2 regions of the Pseudalkalibacillus sp. R45 genome follow, and region 1 is predicted to be linked to the other one. Evidence: riboswitches for the same ligand, from Rfam matches in the RefSeq annotation. Region 1 holds a riboswitch; the other holds the start of a gene.
What was found. Region 1 has a riboswitch for cobalamin ahead of ACTWQL_RS19130 (acyl-CoA thioesterase). Riboswitches for the same ligand answer to the same signal wherever they lie in the genome.

Region 1 (7,744 bases):
TTATGATCCACACTATCTTTCAACAATTTATTAAGATGCGGCTTCCGCTTTTTCCAGTACCACAGTAAAACAACCAGTGATGCGAACGCACCGATAAATGCGGCAAATGTTGCGAATCCTACAGCCGTACTTACTTCGCCCTTGAATACGACCATGACTAAAAATGCACTGACAAGGATGAAACCGATCCGTACGACTTGCTCGATTACCTGTGAAAGTCCTGTAGGCCCCATTGACTGGAATCCCTGGAAGTAGCCTCTGATCAAGCTCATGATCGGTACAATGATAAGCGCTGTAGAAACTAAGCGAATCACCATGGTTACGTCTTCTAAAGAGTTCCCTCTAGTTCCACCTCTGCTGACCAGTATGCTCGCAATCCATTCAGCCAGGGAAAACAACAGTAGAAACGCGAAGAAACCACTGATCGACATCACCAGAAGTCCTGATTTCAAAAGCCGTCTGCCGGTCACATAATCCCCTAACGCATTATATTTCGACACGAACTTCGAGACCGCTAACGGCAGTCCCAGAGTGGAAATACTTAAGAAAACCGTGTAGGGGGTGTACGCATAACTGTAAAGTGCCCCACCGGAAACCTTATCCGTTTCCACTAACCATTCGAACGGGATGACAAAAATCAACCCTAGAAATTTAGAAAAGAAAGTAGCCGCTGTTAAAATCAACGTGCCACGTATCAACTTTGACATATAACGTTCCAACTCCCAATGCCATTTCGTATAATCCTATGTATTTTACCATAGTATGATAGCTTTCGCTAAAGCTTTTCTTTAAGGTGTCGGTCTTGGAGTGAACTCTATGTTCGGCAGCCATAATAATGGTGTATCATCGTCCATTTCCTCGAGCATCGTCGAGGTCAAAGCGATATGAAAAAGAGCTTGAGCCTCTTGCTCTAGAAGCAGCTTACCGGCATGATCATTTTTGAAAAGCAGTGCACGCTCTTCTCCGCTGTTAAGTTTGAAACAAAACACATGGCCCTCCATCCCCTCGTCATATAACCATACATAAGAATACCCTCTATTGTCGATTTGAACGAGTTGATCAAATTTTGGAAACGATAGTAATAATACAGGAGTTTCTCTAAAGGTGGTCCATCCGCCATCTTCTGGCATATAAGCTTCTGTCACAGATGGGGTGTATTGATTGTCCATAGATCGAACAAGCCTCCTTGCTCTAATTTTTATAACATTTGGAACACGTACTATAAACATGGTATCTTACAGAGGAGATAAAGAAAACATGGCAAAGCCAATCCTTGGTGAAGGCTGAGCCATAGTTGCACTTATACTGAAGAAAGTGTTTTATACTTTCTTTAAGTATAAATAAAAGTAGGTGTACTTATGAAATACGATGTCATTATCATAGGCGGCGGTCCTTCAGGCTTGATGGCAGCTGTTGCAGGTGCTTCAAACGGTGCCTCCGTCTTATTGATCGATAAAGGAGATAAACTTGGCAGAAAGCTTGCCATTTCTGGCGGTGGCCGGTGTAATGTCACAAACCGGCTTCCGATTGAAGAAATCATCAAACACGTGCCTGGAAACGGCAAATTCCTCTACAGTGCCTTCAACATCTTCAACAATGAAGACATCATCTCCTTTTTTGAAGGGCTTGGTATCCGTTTGAAGGAAGAAGACCACGGGCGCATGTTCCCTGTGAATGACAAGGCGCAGTCTGTCGTTGATGCCATGCTTAAGAAGATTAAAGAGCTGGGTGTCGACATCCGTACAAAAACCGACGTCAATAAAGTGATCTATGAAGGAAAAAAAGCAAAAGGAATCAATTTGAAGAATGGCGAAAAGATATTTTCCAGAGCAGTGATCATCGCAGTTGGAGGTAAATCTGTACCGCATACAGGTTCCACCGGGGATGGTTATGCATGGGCAAAAGATGCTGGCCACATGATTACTGATCTTTACCCGACTGAAGTTCCGCTTACTTCGGATGAAAGATTCATTAAAGAAAAGACCCTTCAGGGATTGTCCCTTCGTGATGTCGCCTTAAGTGTCCTGAAACCGAATGGTAAACCGATCATCACTCATCGGATGGACATGATCTTCACTCATCTCGGAATATCCGGTCCCGCAGTACTCCGCTGTAGTCAATTCGTCGTCAAAGCATTGAAAAAGAGTAAAGATGGGTATGTCTCAATGAATATCGATCTCATGCCGAACAAAAATGCAGAAGAAATTTTCCAGGAATTGATGGCTATGTTGAAGGGAGAACCGAAAAAGGCGATCAAGAACGTTTTGAAGGGATGGATTCCAGAGAGGTACCTCCACTTTTTGCTTGAAAAAGCGGGAATCAGCCTTGATACAGTCTACAGTCAACTCTCACATACTGCTTTACGCGAGTTCGCCAAATTGGTAAAGGGCTTCACGTTCAAAGTGAATGGTACATTACCGATTGAAAAAGCTTTCGTAACGGGCGGAGGGGTTTCGACAAAGGAAGTGGAACCGAAGACGATGCGGTCAAAATTCGTTCCGAACTTGTATTTTTGCGGTGAAATCCTGGACATCCACGGCTATACAGGAGGCTACAACATTACGTGCGCGTTCGTGACCGGACATCTTGCAGGCACGAATGCAGCAAAAGATTAACTTAGAGGGAGATTGGGATATGGGGTACAGTTACAAAGGTGAATACCTTCTTTCAATGGATCAAAAAGAAATGGACCTTCACTACATCCATCACTATCTAAGCGAAGAATCTTATTGGGCAAAAGGGATTGATGTTGAAACGGTTGAAAAATCCGTCCAGAACTCGCTTTGTTTTGGTCTGTTCCAAAATGGGAAACAGGTCGGGTTCGCTAGAGTTATCACGGACTATGCGACGTTCGGTTATTTGGCCGATGTGTTTGTTGATGAACGCCATCGAGGACAGGGTCTATCCAAATGGATGATGTCTGAAATCATGACTCATCCTGATTTACAAAAGTTAAGAAGATTGATGCTAGTTACGAAAGATGCTCATGGACTTTACAAACAATTCGGTTTCGAAGTTTTGGACAACGATGATAATGGCTTGATGGGTATCCGAAGAAAAGCTGAAGAGGTATATAGGAGTCGGGGACAAAACTATAACTGCCAACAGAAAAGATGAACCATAACATGAAAGACGAAAAGCGTAGGCAACATCCGTAGACTCCTGGGGGAACAGCACGAGTCGAAGAACCCGGAAGAAAGCGGTTTGTGCTTTCTGAGGAGGCTGAGGCCGTGCCCGCGGAAAGCGAAGGTTGTTGACGAAGCGGTGCCTTCATTTATTGATCACTAAAGAAAATCTGGACAAATTGTCCCGGTTTTCTATTGAACAAAATTCATTTGTCCCAGCCTCATTTCTTTTACATGCGACAGTCTGCCATCCCGGTAGATGCACAGATAGTCAGAAGCTTCTTTGCCTTGCAACATATCGGGGAGAAAGTGCCTGATGTTGCTGACGACTCCCTGGTTATCTTCATCAAGCACCCAGGACAATTCCTTCCAGTCCAGGATCCCTTCATCCATTTTTTCAGGAGTCGGATAGGTGACCTCGTCTGATATGTTTACGATAAAAACATGCATTCCCCCGATTTCCTTATCGTCAACTTCCCAACGGACGATTCCCCCATAATATGGCGAAGAGATACGATAACCTGTTTCCTCTGACACCTCACGGATGACGCTTTGTTCAGGGGTTTCATCTAGCTCGAGCTTTCCACCGACCCCATTCCACAAGCCTTTGTTCGGTGCTTTGTTGCGATTGAGCATCAAAACTTGAGATCCTTTTATCAGAAAACATATACAAAAGCGAATCATGTCTTCACACACCCAAACCGTTTTCCTATTAGTCTATCATTATTCCATCCATCATGCCCGATAAAGGATCATTGCTGAAAAACTGTAAAGAGATTCGAAGTCTTCCGTGTCTTCATCAACAGCCATCGAGACTTCGTACTTAATATCAATGAACTTTGATTCATGCAGCTGGGTGAGAAATTCATTGATCTCGTCTTCTAGATCCTGCTCATGTTCTGCTTCAAAGAGTTTGACCTGCAACAAAAAAACACCCCCCTGAATTATACGTTCAACGTAAAATTCACCCGAGGGTGCCTGAAATCCTTTGACGAAAGACTTCTACTTTTGTCAGGAAACCGTTACATAATAAATGAATCGATCTGTTTTCCGCTTTAAAATCCGCGCCGCCATGGCTGCAACATACTTGGATTCTGCAATAACGACGATATCCCGATCGCAGATTTCTTCCTCTTTGGTCGTCCGGGACAGGTAGGACAGCGGAATGTTTTTTGTCATGATCGGAAAGGGATTCCGATAAGAAGATTGATAATCACGCACATCGATCATGCAAAAGTCATTCTGGTCTACAGCCTCTTGTTGAAATGTTTTCAGTTTCATAAAAGGAAGTAGATAGGAGAAGAAGATGTATATAGCTAACACGAACAGGGTTACTCCCCAAATCATCTCTCCGTTTCCCCTTTCTCTTGATAAATTATTTTGTTTCGCCTTCCCACTCAAGCATGCCGCCTACCATGTTCTTTACTTTAAAGCCTTGCTCTTGCAAGAACAGTCCTGCATTTTCACTGCGTCTACCCGAACGGCAAACCATGATGTGTTCTTGATCTTTTTCAATTTCCTTTAAACGGTCGGGAATTTCCATCAAGCGGATATGCTTCGCTTCAGGAATCTTCCCTGCTACCACTTCTTCATCTTCACGAACATCTATGATGGAGATTTTCTTCCCTTCCTTCAAAAGCTTTTCAACTTCTGCAGGCGTAATCGTATTTAGTTCATTTTCCATGCTCAACACCCTTTCAATATCTATATCATCATGCTTTATTTTGATCATTCCGCCACTTATTTTACGAACTTCACTAACAAAAGTAAAGGAATTGATTTCAGATTTTAAGATGGAAGTAAAGATCGAGGTTTAATTACAAAATACGGAACTTTATCGACGGGAATTTGAAGTTCGTCGATAAACCGAAAATTTCAAAAGTAAAAGCCAGCTACAATAGCAGCTGGCCTAAAATATTCAACGGATCATCGCTCTTCTTTTGCGATTTTCTTTTCGCGCGGGTGCGGTCTGATAAAGTCGCCTTTCCTCTGGTGTTTCAGGAATGACCTTCGGAACTGGCATCGGTTTCCCAGCTGAGTCCACTGCGACCATTGTCAGAAAAGATTCTGTCGTCAGCGTCTTTTCGTCAGTTAATAGATTGGATGAGAACACTTTCACGTAAACTTCCATAGATGTCCTGCCGGTAGACGTCACAAAAGCTTCAAGCCCGAGAGCATCCCCAACTTTAGCAGATGACAAAAAGTCGACCGAATCAATTGATGCTGTTACAACGACACTGTTTGAATGCTTCATCGCAGATAGTGCTGCTATCTCATCAATGTAAGATAAAACCTTTCCTCCGAATATCGTCTGTAGATGATTCGTATCCGGGGGTAAAACCAATTTTGTCTGAATAATTCTCGAACGTTCAACTGGATATGCTTCTTCCATTCTGACCCCTCCATTTTACAATAATAAAAGCACCTTCCACCAAAGAAGATGCCGCTTAAAGTCGAAGAGGATCAAAACCAGCTACAGCATGGTACTTCCATCGTCGTTCTTGCACGTAACACCCTCCTATCTCCCGTAGGAATTTCTGTGTTCTTCCTTATGGCAGGTCTCCTGGCTCGGCTTCATCAGTTCCAAAGCTACCCTTCCCATTCCCTGGAGGAACAGTGGCATGTTGTTGGAACCTCGACCTTACAGTGGCGGGACCGCGCCGGCCTCTCACCGGCTTCCCTATTAAGAACTGATCCTGAACATCAGTCCACCATAAAGCAAGGTATGAAATTATACTTACACTTACCCATTATAGCATTTCAAAAAAAGATTGACCTCGTAATCGAGATCAATCTCTACAAATATTAATTTGCGACGATGTTGACTAACTTGCCAGGTACTGCAATGACTTTGCGAACCGTTTTACCGTCGATGTTTTCTTTTACCTTATCGTCCGCCAATGCAATCTCTTCTAATTGACCTTTATCAGCGTCTGTTGGAACCATCAATTTCGCTCTGACTTTACCGTTGATTTGGACGACAATTTCCACTTCATTCTCTGTAAGCTTCGATTCGTCGAACGATGGCCAGTTCGAATACGTGATCGTTTCAGTATGACCGAGCTTCTCCCAAATTTCCTCTGCGATATGAGGAGCAACTGGAGACAACAACTGGATGAATCCTTCCATCAATGGTTTCGGCAAAACATCCTGCTTATACGCTTCGTTGATGAAGACCATCATTTGGGAAATCCCAACGTTGAAGCGTAACTCCGCAAAGTCGTCAGAAACTTTTTTCACCGTCTGATGATAAACCCTCTCAAACTGCTCGTTCGGCTCTACATCTTGAATTTTACCAGACACCGTACCGTCCTCTTCTACAAATAGACGCCATACACGATCCAAGAAGCGTCGGGAGCCATCCAATCCATTTTCAGACCAAGCAATGCTCGCATCAAGTGGTCCCATGAACATTTCGTAAAGACGTAACGTGTCTCCACCATGTGTGTTCACGACTTCGTCCGGATTGACAACATTCCCCTTCGACTTACTCATCTTCTCGTTGTTTTCACCAAGGATCATGCCCTGGTTATAAAGACGCTGGAACGGCTCTTTTGTTGGAACCACTCCGCAATCGTACAAGACTTTATGCCAGAAACGAGCATACAACAAGTGAAGTACCGCATGCTCTGCTCCACCGATATAAAGGTCGACCGGAAGCCAATGCTTCAACTTTTCTTCTGAAGCAAGCTGTTCGTTATTATCTGGATCGATATAACGAAGGTAATACCAGCAGCTTCCCGCCCATTGCGGCATCGTATTCGTTTCACGGCGTCCTTTTTTACCGGTTTCAGGATCGACGACATTCACCCAGTCTTCGATATTCGCAAGCGGTGACTCGCCAGTTCCTGAAGGCTTGATGTTGTCTGTTTTCGGAAGCGTCAATGGCAACTCTTCTTCTGGAACAGCACTGCTCGTGCCATCTTCCCAGTGGATAATCGGGATCGGCTCCCCCCAATATCGCTGACGGCTGAACAACCAATCGCGAAGACGGTAGGTCACTTTCTTTTCACCTTTACCGTTTTCTTCAAGCCATTGGATCATTTTCGCAATCGCTTCTTCCTTTTTCAAACCATTGAGAAAATCGGAGTTTACAAGCTCCCCATCTTCTGTATACGCTTCCTTCGATACATCTCCGCCTTTGACGACTTCAACGATCGGAAGTTCAAATTTTGTAGCGAACTCATAGTCACGATCGTCATGTGCAGGAACAGCCATGATTGCGCCAGTTCCGTAGCTAGCTAGTACATAATCGGCAATCCAGACAGGAATTTTTTCACCGTTTGCAGGGTTGGTCGCGTATGCTCCTGTGAACACACCTGTCTTCTCTTTGGCTAGTTCAGTACGCTCCAAATCACTCTTCGTTTCGATTTCCTTTTTATAAGTATCAACTGCGGCTTTTTGATCTGCCGTTGTAATTTCGTCAACATAGGAATGTTCAGGCGCTAACACCATATACGTCGCACCGAACAATGTATCAGGGCGAGTTGTAAAGACCGTAACCGATTTATCATGGCCATCGAAATCGAACGTAATTTCTGCACCTTCTGAACGTCCGATCCAGTTACGTTGCATTTCCTTCAAGCTTTCTGGCCAATCAAGCTCTTCAAGGTCTTCCA
Region 2 (7,744 bases), on a different contig from region 1:
AGTTCCTTCCGAGCCTTGCTTAGATCTGCTTGTTTTAAAGGTTGATAGACATTCATTGCAGCTTGTTTCAAACTCTTGCGGGCTATTGTAGTCGAGATGATGATCCCCTCTGCCAGTATGCCTATATAAGGATGCACTTGATAAGAAAACCATACGATCAAGGTTGTAATTGACCCGACAAGTAATACAACAAAAAGGATCATGAAGACTCCTTTTTGTAATCGGAAACGACCTTTGTTCAATTTTGTGTCTAGAAAGGCTATCAATCTACCCATCCATCGGACTGGATGAGGCCAATTAGGCGGATCACCGATCAATGCATCAATAACGAATGCGAGTGTAATCGCGCACAAATGAAACAGGATCATTTCCGTTTCCTTTTTTCATAGTTTAGAATCGCTTCGGTCGTACATTCGTACACTGCTTTTCCGATCAGTTTTCCGAGAGGTGTGATTGATCCAGCAAAACCGAGCTTTTCCCCAGATTGTGTAGCAGCAATCATGACGCTGTCAGTTGACGTCCCAGTCGCAAATGTACCATTCGCTTCATCTTTTATCTCTTGATCATGCAAAACCTTGACTTTAGCTTCTGTCGCTGTCATCACACTTTGGATGAATGCCTCTTCTGTCATATTTCCATTGACGAATATCCAAGTATTGATCGTTCCGGGTTGCATCTCAAAATCGTGAAGTATACTTTTTGAAGCATCAATTGCATTTCCTACTCCGGCAGTGACGATGACAAAGATGGAAAAACCATCTCCTTCATACGAGTGGAACGCTGCGTCTTTCAGGTGAACTGCGGTCATCATGCCAACAGAATCAGAGGGTTCAAACCCATGTTCTTTTAGATATTCAGCCATTTCTTGTTTGTGGTCACTGCAATTATAGTCAAGATCGACATGTCTATTGATGAATGTTTGGTGCCAACCTGTTCCTGAGCCGATTACACCTGATGACATCGTCCGTAACGGCACTGGTGCTTGTAGTACGATCCGTTCATCGGACACTGTCAAATTCATTGAGTCGATCTGGATTTCAGTTGGTTTCTTGGTCAACATTTTCGGCAGCAATACCATTTGTGGTGCGGGTACCTTCGGATGTGGCTGCTTTTCGATCGTGGTTTGATAAACGGTTTCGATCCGCTCTTCTCGTAAGACTTCATTCGGGGTTTGTTGGATATTGATTGATCCTTTATCCAATAGTAATAACCGATCACAATATAATCCCGCAAGGTTCAGGTCATGGAAAATCGAGATGACCGTCAGCCCACGTTCCTTCGTCCATTGCTTCAACAGGTCCAACAGCTCTTTTTGAAACGAAAGATCCAAATGGTTCGTTGGTTCGTCCAACAACAAGATATCGGGTTCCTGTGCCAATGCTTGAGCTAAAAATACGCGTTGGCGTTCCCCACCTGATAAAGACTGGATATTTTTATTCTGAAAGGCTGTTACCCCCGTTTGATTCATCACTTTGTTGACAATGATTTCATCTTGCTGGCTCCACGATTGGAACCAACCTTTTTGATGTGCATATCGCCCGAGGGAAACCGTTTCTCTTACGGTATAAGAAAAACCCTGGTCAGAGTGTTGCGGAAGGACAGCAACAACCTTTGCCAACTCCTTGGATGGAAAGCTTTCAAGCGGTTTATCATTGATGAAGACTTGCCCTTTTTGACATGTCAAAATTCCACTGATCATCTTGAGTAAGGTCGTTTTGCCACTGCCATTCGGTCCTAAGACACCGAACATTTCTCCCTTTTCCACCTTAAAGGTTATTTCTTTTAAAATCGGTGCATCGCCATAACCACCAGATAGGTTTTCTACGCTTAGCATTTAACCACTTCTTTCCGTCTTACGTTTGATTAAGATCAGTCCAAATACCGGTGCTCCGACTAGAGCTGTAATGACACCAATCGGAAGCTCTGTCGGCGAAATCACTGTTCTTGCAACTAGATCTGCAAGAATCAGGAACCCACTTCCGGTTAATATGGATAAGGGTAATAAGTGCTTATGATCAGGTCCCCATAACAACCTGGTCAAATGCGGAATTACCAATCCGACGAACCCGATCGTTCCAGAAACTGCCACAGCTGCTCCTGTCAATATCGAACCAGCTGTCAAAATGACCATTTTCCTACGATGGACATTTACACCGAGATGATGGGCTCTTTCTTCCCCGAAAGACATCGCATTCAATTCATTTGCGTTTATAAGGAGAATAGCAGAACCGATGGCGAAGAACGGTAAAATGATTTTGATGTATTCCCATCCTCTCATCGAAACGCTTCCTAAAAGCCAGCCAATGATTTGTCTCAATTCATCTCCCGTCAATGCAATCATTAGGGAAATGACAGCTCCAAGAAAAGAACTGAAAATGATACCGGTTAAAATGATTGTCTCCACTCTCATTGAACGTTCAATTTTCCGTGCAAAACTGATGACGAGAAAAATCGTGATGAAGGAAAATAGGATGCTCAATAAAGGAAGTGTAAAGGATCCCACAACTGGTATCGACAATTGGAAAAAAAGTGTGATGACTGCCCCTACAGACGCTCCCGAAGATACCCCTAACGTATAAGGATCTGCTAAAGGATTCCTCAATAGACCTTGGAATGCTGCTCCGGCAATCGCGAGAGCAGCACCAACAATACCAGCAAGAATGACTCTTGGAAGTCTGATGTTCATGACAATGCTTGTGTACATCGAGTCGATATGATCGATGGATGTGAACGGAAAAATTTCATGACCTGCGATTTGGATGATTGCTAACGCAGGCACAGAAACAGTACCGACTGATATACCTAAAATGATAGCTATGAACAGAAAAGCGAAAGCCGAAAGGTAAGCTAGTATTCTATTATTCTGTAAATGTTTCTGGATAAACCGCCTTTGCAAGTTCCTCTACTCCTTCAACAAGCCGTGGACCAGAGCGTGTTACAAGATCTGAATGGACGTCATAGACTTGTTTCTCTTTTATAGCTGTAACATCTTTCCATCCTTCTCTGGAGAAGACTTGTTCTTCTGCATTTTCAGTATAATATCCATAGGTTGTGATGATGACATCAGGGTTTTTCTCAACAACTGCTTCTTGATCGATCTTCGCCCAACCGTCCAAATCAGCGGCTGCATTTTCAGCATTGATGATCGTCAACATTTCATTCATGAAAGTATTTTTCCCAGGTGTGTAGATTTCGGGTGCGGGTGAAACTTCGATGAATACTGATTTTTTCTCAGATATTTCTTGTGTTTTCGTTTTGATTGCATCGATTTCTTCTTTCATTTCACTTACAATTTGATCAGCTTCTTTTTGTTTACCAGTTGACTTTCCAATCATTTCGATAGACTCATAGACCTGTTCGAAGTTTTGTGCGTCGTTAACAACAAGAACCTGAATACCAGCATCTTTCAACTGTTTGAATCCTTCAGTCGAGTTGTGTGCACTGGACGCATGGGCAAGTACAAGATCAGGCTTCAGGGAAATGATCTTCTCGATATTCAGTTCTTGTCCGCCAACTTTTTCTTTACTGTTTGCTTCCTCAGGGTAATTATCAAAGTCTGAAACACCGACGATATTTTCACCAAGTCCTAAGTCAAAAGCTATTTCTGTATTGCTTGGAATGAGTGATACGATTTTTTCAGGCTGTTCTTCTATGACAATTTCTTCATCAAGCGCATCCTTTATAGTAATTGGAAAGGAATCACCTTGATTGCTTTCAGAGCTTTCTTGGTTGGATGTATTTTCGTCAGCTGGTGGTTGATCTCCGCCACATCCAGCGATCAATCCGATCGACATTAATAACGTAAATACAAATAAGATCAATTTTTTCATTACATGAAGCCTCCTGTTTGTTGTGTTTGCATAAAAAAACATCTTCATAAGTGATATGAAGATGCTGTTAGATTCGAATCAGTTGATAGAATGATCGAACTTCGTAACACACCCCCTATCCGCGTAGGTTTTGTCAGTGGTTTCAGTGTTGGCAGGTCTCCTGGCTCATGGTCATCGTCCGCTGCGCCTTCCCGTAGTTTATTTTCTACAGTGGCTTAATGCAGCTGACTCCCAATTACAGTGGCGGGACCGCGTTGGATTCTAACCAACTTCCCTATTAAGTCTTTGAAAAAAAGACACCAACTCTGTAAAACTATGAAATTTTCCGCTATGTTTGATTATACACTACATTTATAATCAATAGGCAAGACTTTTCAGAAAAGTTTTTGTTATAAAGGCATTGTTTCATTAAATCGAAGTGATGATAGCTTATTTGAGAGAAAGCTCTGTTAGATTTATAGTTTAGTTTTTATTGTTGATTTCTGCGAAACTTCACTGTCGGATAACCTTTAACGGACACAGGAGACCTTATTTGACCAAATCACTATGATTTTACAAAACTAACGGACATGAGAGACCTTATTTCGTAATTATCGGGAAAATCAGCTGTTTTGTTCACAAATAACGTCTCTGGTGTCCGTTATAAATTCTGAAAGACCGTTTTTGTCACAAATAACGTCTCTGAAGTCCGTTAATTTATGAAATTAAGTAATTCACGCTATTTAAACAGCGAATCATCTGTGGGTTCTCGCCTCACTCAGTTTTCCAAGAGGGTCGCGAAATTCAATAAAAAAGCCCCACTAAGGGAGCTTTTAAACTTCTGGTGTAGGGGTCGGTTTAGCGTACCCGTCCTTATATTGTTCATCGATCATGTTTCGGATTTCTTTTACTGATTTCCCATCTTTGTATTCAAGCATCGACTTCACCGCGGTATCCAGGCATGCTTTACATCTTGTTGCATGATCATCCCATACGAGTGAGCCATCCGTTTTATTTTCATGTATGAAGCAATCATAGTTGTTCTTATGGTTTGCTGACTCACCGCAACCGCAATAGCAAGGAATCTTTTCAAGGAGATCCTGATGCATTGCTGCTGCTCTGTAAATATTCTGCATATCTTCAGATTTATCATTTAAAAATGTCGGGATAGCTTCTGTGGACGCCGTTTTTTCACGCAAGTCACCATTTGCTAATTGATGCACTTCACCATGAGACTCTTGAGATTCATTATGCTCATCATTGGAACATGCACCCACAAGCGAAATACTAAGGATAAATACCAAGAATAAACTACTTAATTTTTTCATTTCTATTGTTCACTCCATTGTGTATTTTCCTATCTATCATAACACTATCTACTGCATGTGGTGTAATGGAAATGTATTAGAATTGTGACAGTCCTTTTGTCAGACTATAGTTTGAGTATAGTTACTGCTTATGAAGGAAGGTAGATAGACAATTTTTCGATATACTAGCACAAAGCCATGTTTAGGAGGATTACATGTTATTTCATTATCATTACTGGACGCCAAATTTAGAACAAATGGAAAATCATTATCTGAAACTAGGATTTCGGGTCCATCAACGAAATGGAAAATTGAATGGTAAATTCGATTCATTCAATCCCCCGTTGACCTGGGAAGATTTCAAGGATAAGGGTATTCTATTCAGGATCATCGAAATGAAAAAAGGAAATGTGAATGTTACATTCGGATATGGAAAACGGAGCACCTTTGACCATATTGGATTTTTGGTTACAGAAGATGAACATGATCAACTATGTCAGCAAGCCGATATCATGGAGTGGACAGTGAAAACTGGGGAAAGACGTACGTTCATATCTACACCCTATGACTTTTCCATAGAACTTCAAACCCATCGTGACGTCATTGACGCACAGGAAGATACTTCTACAATTGATAAAATGAAAATTGTTTGTGCACAAGCTGGTCTCGAAAACGATTTAAAGCGTCTTTTCAATAAAAAAATCGACCCGATTGAAGCGATAATTGGTAACAGGACAGAAATTTTAGAAATACACATCAGCAATATTGGACTCGAACAATCAGAAGACCCTTGCGGAGTCCTTTTGAAAACGATTTAATAACATAGGTGGTGATCGAGCAATTTGTAGGGAACTTGAGCAATTTTGGTGTAATCTTGAGCAATTTAGTAAATTAGACCTAATCTGCCTCAGGTAGATGTAATGCGAAGTGAACCCGCTTGTCAACGGGTTCACTCAATTCGATAATATCTGCTTCATCCAACCTTGATCATTGCTCTAAAAACTTTCTACGATAATTGCTCAGTGTGAGTAACGGCCAGATGTATCTATAGCTGTGGTAATGGATATAGAAACCACCAGCCATCCCCTGTCCCTTGGGGTAAGTAGTCGTCCAGTCTTCTTTCTCTCCTTGATCGATCAGATAAGCGATACCCTTTTCAATCTCTTGTGTACTATTATCGGCATAAGCGATCAAGGCATCAACAGCCCAGGCGGTGTGCGTCAAGGTACTTTCTCTGAGAGGAACATATTTCCGTTCGATATCGCTTTTACACGACTCCCCCCATCCCCCGTCCGGATTCTGGATAGATTGTAGCCAATCTGCAGCTTTTTTTATAGAAGGATCGGTGGTAGTTTTTCTGAATGCAGCCATTCCCGTCAATGCTGCCCACGTCCCGTAGATATAACATATCCCCCAGCGACCGTACCAGGATCCTTCCTTTCGTTGGTTGTTTTTTAGCCATTTTAGCGCCTTTTTTATCGCGGGATGATCTTTGTTCATTGAAGAGTAATTACCGAAGAACTCCAACGTCCTTCCTGTCAAATCTGCTGTAGATGGATCCAATAATAGATATTCAGCACCCTGGATCGGAGCAAGAGCAAGCCATTTTTTATCGACACCGCGTTCAAAAGCAGGCCAACCCCCGTCGTCATTCTGCATCGATAAGATCCATCTGATCCCCCTGGACCAGGATTGTTGATAGATGGGCTGCTCCTCTGTCACCTCACAAATGGATCGAAGGCTGGCGGTAGAATCATCGACATCTGGATTAATCGTATTGATAGACGAAAATCCCCATCCTCCAGGCATCGTATTTGCATTTCTCAGGACCCAATCCCCAAATTGGGTGTGCTGGCGTGATAACAGATAACGATTGGCCCGCTGGATCACATTATGAGACTGAGGTACTCCCGCACCCTGTAGGACATGTGATAGTAAAGCCGTATTCCAGACATTCGCGGTTGTATATTGCATATGAAGATCATCACCAATTTGAACGGCCATGTTCCTTAATCCATTGATTGCCTTTACCATCATTGGATTCTTCAAAGTGTATCCCAGCGCATTCAAAGCAAATATCATCAAGAAGGTCGAACTGAAATAACTTAATAACGTTCCGTCGGGTTCGATACGTTTCAGCATGTATTGTTCGGCTCCCCTCACTGCCTTCCTTTTTAAATCAGCAGGTTTATCGGTCATTTTTTGAAATTGATGTTTCATAGAGGCTAATAGATTTCGCCAATCTTCATTCCGCTTTTCAAGGTCTGTGTCCGTGTTATGGACGAATAAATCGCTGAGATCAGGAGTACGGGATATGGTTTTTGTGTATTTAAAATGAGAAAGGATGAGGAGCGGTGCAATATTCGCTCTTCCAAACACTGAAAAATCATAGAAATTGAGCGGAGCACTAAGTGGGAACAGGATGATTTCAATTGGTAAAGGTAGAAGTGATTTCCAAGGATATTGACCTGTTATTGCTAGCAAGGTCTTCGTAAACGTTTCTGCTCTTTCAATCCCACCCTTCTCAAGAATGAATTTTTTGGCGGCACGCATTCGGGACTCCTGTTTACTGACATATCCTGAGTATAATAACGCGTAATAAGCCTGGATCGTAGATGATAAATCTCC

Region 2: linked by a shared signal. The riboswitch ahead of ACTWQL_RS06270 (ABC transporter substrate-binding protein) and the one ahead of ACTWQL_RS19130 (acyl-CoA thioesterase) in region 1 are both predicted to bind cobalamin.

The regions. Positions count from the first base shown of each region.
Region 1 covers NZ_JBQQCL010000014.1:53,869-61,612, reverse strand. The annotation lists gene ACTWQL_RS19170 (putative polysaccharide biosynthesis protein) at 1-707, opposite strand, end outside; gene ACTWQL_RS19165 (hypothetical protein) at 789-1,169, opposite strand; gene ACTWQL_RS19160 (NAD(P)/FAD-dependent oxidoreductase) at 1,359-2,615, shown strand; gene ACTWQL_RS19155 (GNAT family N-acetyltransferase) at 2,635-3,117, shown strand; gene ACTWQL_RS19150 (NUDIX hydrolase) at 3,318-3,809, opposite strand; gene ACTWQL_RS19145 (sporulation protein Cse60) at 3,861-4,052, opposite strand; gene ACTWQL_RS19140 (rhodanese-like domain-containing protein) at 4,137-4,406, opposite strand; gene ACTWQL_RS19135 (rhodanese-like domain-containing protein) at 4,501-4,809, opposite strand; gene ACTWQL_RS19130 (acyl-CoA thioesterase) at 5,044-5,517, opposite strand; cobalamin riboswitch at 5,662-5,856, opposite strand; gene leuS (leucine--tRNA ligase) at 5,931-7,744, opposite strand, start outside.
Region 2 covers NZ_JBQQCL010000002.1:103,197-110,940, forward strand. The annotation lists gene cbiB (adenosylcobinamide-phosphate synthase CbiB) at 1-368, opposite strand, end outside; gene ACTWQL_RS06260 (heme ABC transporter ATP-binding protein) at 365-1,834, opposite strand; gene ACTWQL_RS06265 (FecCD family ABC transporter permease) at 1,835-2,896, opposite strand; gene ACTWQL_RS06270 (ABC transporter substrate-binding protein) at 2,859-3,830, opposite strand; cobalamin riboswitch at 3,964-4,149, opposite strand; gene ACTWQL_RS06275 (PCYCGC motif-containing (lipo)protein) at 4,643-5,137, opposite strand; gene ACTWQL_RS06280 (hypothetical protein) at 5,332-5,934, shown strand; gene shc (squalene--hopene cyclase) at 6,104-7,744, opposite strand, start outside.